2 regions of the Buttiauxella cochleicola genome follow, and region 2 is predicted to be linked to the other one. Evidence: predicted binding sites of a transcription regulator. Region 2 holds the regulator's gene; the other holds the start of a gene.
The links. Region 2 encodes PurR, which represses purine synthesis genes. Its sites were predicted from a motif close to CANGCAAACGTTTGCNTG; they were not measured.
Positions count from the first base shown of each region.

Region 1 (3,187 bases), on a different contig from region 2:
CTTGCAAGGCAGTGGTTTGGGTGTTGCGGTGCTGGAGAACCATCTCCCAAAGCCGCTAGCACCTGAATCTGCACCCGCTTTGCGTGTTTCAGCCATCAATGCTGCCAGCGAAAAATTGCTCACTCATCTTGGTGCATGGCCAAAAATTGTTGCCCAACGTGCCAGTTGCTATCACGGCATGGAAGTGTGGGATCAAGACAGCTTCGGGCATATCGCTTTTGACGATAAATCCTTTGGTTTCAGCCATCTTGGCCACATTATCGAAAACTCGGTAATTCATCATGCATTGTGGCAACGAGCTGAGCAGTGCAGTGATGTCACCCTAATGGCTCCTGCCGAATTACAACAGGTTGCGTGGGGTGAAAACGAGGCGTTCATAACGCTGACAGACGGCGCAATGCTCACCGCGCGTTTGGTCGTCGGGGCTGATGGTGCCAACTCCTGGCTGCGCAACCAGGCCGATATCCCGCTCACTTTTTGGGATTATCGCCATCATGCTTTGGTTGCCACCATCCGTACCGCCGAACCCCATGAAGCAGTGGCTCGTCAGGTGTTTCATGGCGAAGGGATTTTGGCCTTCCTGCCATTAAGTGACCCGCATTTATGTTCAATTGTCTGGTCATTGCCGCCGCTGGAAGCTGAACGTTTGCAACAGGCAAGCGATGAAGAATTTAACCAGGCGCTGTCCGTAGCATTCAATATGCGCCTTGGTTTGTGCAGTGTTGAAAGCGAACGCCAGATGTTCCCGCTGACAGGCCGTTACGCGCGCAATTTTGCGGCTCACCGTCTGGCGCTGGTCGGCGATGCGGCACACACCATTCATCCGTTAGCCGGGCAGGGTGTGAATCTTGGGTTTATGGATGCCGCTGAACTGATTGATGAAGTGCGTCGTTTGCATCGCCAGGGCAAAGACATCGGGCAGTATTTGTATCTGCGTCGCTACGAGCGTAGCCGTAAACATAGTGCCGCGATGATGCTTGCCAGTATGCAGGGTTTCCGCGATCTGTTTGCTGGAAGCAATCCGGCGAAGAAACTGCTGCGCGATATCGGTCTGAAACTGGCGGATACGCTTCCGGGTGTAAAACCGCAACTTGTTAAGCAGGCGATGGGCCTACACGATTTACCGAATTGGTTAAGATAACTACGTCACATTTCCCTTTCCTTTTATTGGAAAGGGAAACACCCTCCTCATTTGAAAAATTCTAATCTCACCTATTATTTCGGATTACTTTTTCTCATCCCACGTTTTTAGCGATGTAGTGAATTTGTTTCTGAAATGGTCGTAAATGTTAGCTAACGCTAAATTATGACTAAAACACTTCTTATTTATGCGCGGTGTCTCGCATTTTTCCAGTCGAATACTCTGCATGCTGCGCTTTCTATTTTGGTCATAAGCTAATGCTATAACGGTTTTAGCCTTATGGTTTACTCCCTCATTCAATGGTAACTTCAGACAAAAGGTAACGTTTGCGTCGCCCTCGGGATCGATGGCGGTGCTGGGTTTCGTCTGAAGAAAAGAAAAGCGAAATGCGCTTTTCAACCAGATGGTTAAAGAGGAAAAAATGACTCAAAAGACCCCTTTGTTTGAACAGCATAATCTCTGCGGTGCGCGCATGGTGGACTTCCACGGCTGGATGATGCCATTGCACTATGGCTCGCAGATTGATGAGCACCATGCGGTGCGCAACGATGCAGGGATGTTTGATGTCTCCCACATGACCATCGTTGACCTGAAAGGCAGCCGTACCCGCGAATTCCTGCGTTATCTCGTCGCAAACGACGTAGCCAAACTGACCCAGCCTGGTAAAGCCCTCTACACCGCCATGCTCAACGCTTCCGGCGGTGTTATCGATGACCTGATTATCTATTTCCAGACCGAAGACTTCTTCCGCCTGGTGGTGAACTCTGCCACCCGTGAAAAAGATCTGGCCTGGATTAATCAACACGCCGAACCGTTCGCGGTTGAAGTCACCGTGCGTGATGACCTGTCGCTGATTGCCGTTCAGGGTCCAAATGCTCAGGCAAAAGCCGCGCAGCTATTTACTGAAGAACAACGCAAAGCGGTTGCAGGTATGAAGCCATTCTTCGGTGTTCAGGCGGGCGATCTGTTTATTGCGACCACCGGTTATACCGGTGAAGCGGGCTATGAAATTGCTATGCCAAACGAAAAAGCTGCCGAGTTTTGGGCACAGCTTGTCGAGATTGGCGTGAAACCTTGCGGCCTTGGTGCACGTGACACGCTGCGTCTGGAGTCCGGTATGAACCTGTATAGCCAGGAAATGGATGAGAGTGTTTCTCCATTGGCCGCGAATATGGGTTGGACTATCGCCTGGCAGCCTGAAGACCGTGATTTTATAGGCCGTGAAGCCCTGGAGAGCCAGCGTGAGAAAGGCACTGACCAGCTCGTTGGTTTGATCATGACGGAAAAAGGCGTATTACGTAATGAGCTGCCTGTTCGTTTTACTGATGAATCAGGCAACATTCGTGAAGGCGTTATCACCAGCGGGACCTTCTCGCCGACGTTAGGTTACAGCATTGCTCTGGCACGCGTTCCTGCGGGCATCGGCGAAACCGCCATTGTTCAAATCCGCAACCGAGAAATGCCGGTCAAAGTAACCAAACCAATTTTTGTTCGCGGCGGTAAAGCTGTCGCGCAGTGAATTTGAAATCAGGAGAAAAACAATGAGCAATGTGCCGAACGAATTGAAATACAGCAAAGAACACGAGTGGCTGCGTAAAGAAGCTGATGGTACTTACACCATTGGTATCACCGAGCACGCGCAAGAGCTGCTGGGCGATATGGTGTTTGTCGACCTGCCAGAAGTGGGCGCAACAGTCAGCACTGGTGATGATTGCGCCGTTGCCGAATCTGTAAAAGCGGCTTCCGATATTTACGCGCCAATCAGCGGCGAGATCATCGCAGTCAACACCGAGCTGAGCGACTCGCCTGAGCTAATCAACAGCGAGCCATACGCGGCGGGCTGGATCTTCAAGATCAAAGCTAGCGACGAGTCCGAACTGGATGGTTTGCTGGATGCAACCGCGTACGAAGCTCTGTTAGAAGACGAATAAATCTTTTATCCCCTCATCTTTTTGGGTGAGGGAAAACACTTCAGGAATCACCGCTCATGACCCAGTCTTTACGTCAGCTTGAAAATCACGAAGCGTTTATCGACCGCCACATTGG
Region 1 covers NZ_JAJSOU010000005.1:44,030-47,216, reverse strand. Annotated here, with positions in the region: gene ubiI (FAD-dependent 2-octaprenylphenol hydroxylase) at 1-1,141, shown strand, start outside; gene gcvT (glycine cleavage system aminomethyltransferase GcvT) at 1,563-2,660, shown strand; gene gcvH (glycine cleavage system protein GcvH) at 2,683-3,072, shown strand; gene gcvP (aminomethyl-transferring glycine dehydrogenase) at 3,129-3,187, shown strand, end outside.
Region 1: a site for PurR is predicted at 1,457-1,474, ahead of gcvT (glycine cleavage system aminomethyltransferase GcvT). Genes of this name have one in related genera too.

Region 2 (3,187 bases):
GCATCGCAGCCAACAAAGATGCGGCTCGAAGTATGAAGGGTAATAAGGAGTCAGCAATGTCGTTCGAACTACCTGCACTACCATATGCAAAAGATGCTTTAGCACCGCATATCTCCGCCGAAACTCTGGAATACCATTACGGTAAACACCATCAAACCTATGTCACTAACCTGAACAATCTGGTTAAGGGCACCGCGTTTGAAGGTAAAACTCTCGAAGAGATCGTTCGTACTTCCGAAGGTGGCGTGTTTAACAACGCAGCTCAGGTTTGGAACCACACCTTCTATTGGAATTGCCTGGCACCAAATGCAGGCGGTGAACCAACTGGGGAGCTTCTGGAAGCCATTAATAAGTCGTTTGGGAGCTTTGCTGAGTTTAAACAGCAGTTCACTGATGCGGCTATTAAAAACTTTGGCGCTGGCTGGACCTGGCTTGTCAAACAAGAAGATGGCGCTCTGGCGATTGTCTCTACCTCAAACGCGGGTACCCCATTAACAACAGCGGCAACACCGTTATTGACTGTGGATGTGTGGGAACATGCGTACTACATCGACTACCGCAATGCTCGTGCTGGCTATCTTGAGCATTTCTGGGCGTTGGTGAACTGGGAGTTTGTTGCTAAGAATCTGGCAGCATAAAACCAAAAAGATATGGGCCGCGATTGCGGCCCATTTTAATCAGAGCGATGTATCAATGCAGTACGGCGGTTAACGCGCCACACACAATCAGAGCCAAAACAACAACCGTGGTCATGATTGAAAATTTCAGATCGGTACTCATTAGCAAACTCCTTTTATTACCCTACAATCGGTGTGTCGGATTGATTTTCCCACAATCAGACATAAAAATCCCCCTGGTTTTAACCTGATATCGCTTTTCCCTCTTTCACTTTTCTCCAGGATAGGCCAAAATCCCACGCTAATTTGTTGCGTACCATCTATTCAACGCCCTCCTCCCGTTTTATGTCGCAATCCCGGCATACCTGCAACCTTAACGTTGCCTCAGGAGTTAGCGTACGCAAACGTTTAACACATTGGTTATCAGGGGTTTACGATATGGCCCGGAGTGAAATTTAATGGCGACAATCAAGGACGTAGCGAAGCTCGCAAACGTTTCCACTACAACCGTATCACATGTGATTAACAAGACCCGTTTTGTGGCGGAAGAAACACGCAATGCGGTCTGGGCAGCAATTAAACAATTGCATTATTCGCCTAGCGCCGTCGCACGTAGCTTGAAAGTTAATCACACCAAAACGATTGGTTTGCTAGCCACTTCTAGCGAAGCACCCTATTTTGCCGAGATAATCGAAGCTGTCGAAAATAGCTGCTTTGAAAAAGGCTACACCCTGATTTTGGGTAATGCGCACAATAATTTCGAAAAACAGCGCGCCTATTTATCCATGATGGCGCAAAAACGCGTCGATGGGCTGTTGGTGATGTGTTCTGAATACCCGGAATCATTACTGACTATGCTTGAAGAGTATCGTCACATCCCAATGGTTGTGATGGACTGGGGCGAAGCCCGCGCGGATTTCACCGACTCCGTTGTCGATAATGCCTTCCACGGTGGCTATCTGGCTGGCCGTTATTTGATTGAGCGTGGTCACCGCGAAATTGGTGCAATTCCCGGTCAAATGGAACGTAATACCGGTGGCGGCCGCCATGCTGGTTTTATGAAAGCGCTGGAAGAGGCTGGTATCGCTATTCCTGAGAACTGGATTGTGCAGGGTGACTTTGAACCTGAGTCAGGCTACCGCGCCATGCAGCAGATAATTGGGCAGTCCCATCGCCCTACCGCGATATTCTGCGGCGGTGACATTATGGCGATGGGCGCAATTTGTGCTGCTGATGAAATGGGTTTACGCGTGCCGCAAGATATTTCCATTATCGGCTACGACAACGTGCGTAACGCGCGTTACTTCTCACCGGCATTGACCACCATTCATCAGCCGAAGGATTCACTGGGTGAAACAGCATTCAATATGCTGCTGGATAGAATCGTCAATAAACGCGAAGAGTCGCAGTCGATTGAAGTACATCCACGCTTAATTGAACGCCGTTCAGTGGCAGATGGTCCATTCCGCGATTATCGTCGCTAAAAACAGTCAATGGAGCCTGCCTAAGCAGGCTCCTGCAACCACTCCTGATTCATCGTCTCACTATCCCCCAAATACTCCAACAACCAGGCCAAAGCTGGCGAAGCATCATTTTGCCGCCATGTCAGGCAACATGCCGCGTCCGGGAATGGGTTATCGAGCGTCAGCTCACTCCACTGCCCCGAAGCTAACCACGGCTTTGCTATATGCAGCGGCACCATACCAATACATAAACCCGCGCTAAGACAATCAGAGCCAGATTCCCAGTCTGGAACCACAACTCGACGCTGATTATCCAAAAGCCAGGTAATGCGCTTCGGTAGCGAGCGGGAAGTATCTTCCAGTACTAACGACGGCCAGGCCCGTAGATCATCATCACTTAAGGTTCCGCCCTGCTGTGCCAGCGGGTGATTTGATGACACCACACAGCGCCAACTCAACGTCCCCATATCGCGGAACGCATAACGCCCCCCGACGGGAATAGCTTGTGTCGCACCAATCGCGACTTCAACTCGCCCATCAGCCAGCGCATCCCACACGCCGTTAAACACTTCCTGGAAGATACGCAGTTCGATATCCGGAAAATGACGATAAAAATCCAACACTAACTGACGTGTTCGTTCAGGTTTAACGATGTTATCGACTGCAATCGCCAGGTGCCCGCGCCATCCATTTGCGATCTGTTGACACTGCTGCCGTGTCGTCATCATTTTTTTGATAACAGAACGGCCTTCTTTCAGGAAAAAGACGCCAGCGGGGGTTAATTCAACATCACGATGGCGACGTTCGAATAACGGAACCGCTAACCAATCTTCCAGTTGCCGTACCGTATAGCTGATAGCTGACGGAACGCGGTGCAACTCTTGTGCTGCACCACTGAAGCTGCCATTGCGCGCTACCGCATCTATCACTTCCAGCGAATATTCTGACCACATTTCTCTGCTCACAAATTTTTTGAACGCAACCTACAAATATTAGCGTTTCACAAGCCTATTTGCACTCCGTACACTCTTGCAGCGATCAACCTGCAAGATAAAACAAGAGAAAATTATGCAACCATCAAAAGGATTTCTTATCTGGCTGGCTGGA
Region 2 covers NZ_JAJSOU010000001.1:180,784-183,970, reverse strand. Annotated here, with positions in the region: gene sodB (superoxide dismutase [Fe]) at 57-638, shown strand; gene cydH (cytochrome bd-I oxidase subunit CydH) at 691-780, opposite strand; gene purR (HTH-type transcriptional repressor PurR) at 1,076-2,101, shown strand; gene punR (DNA-binding transcriptional activator PunR) at 2,122-3,033, opposite strand; gene punC (purine nucleoside transporter PunC) at 3,149-3,187, shown strand, end outside.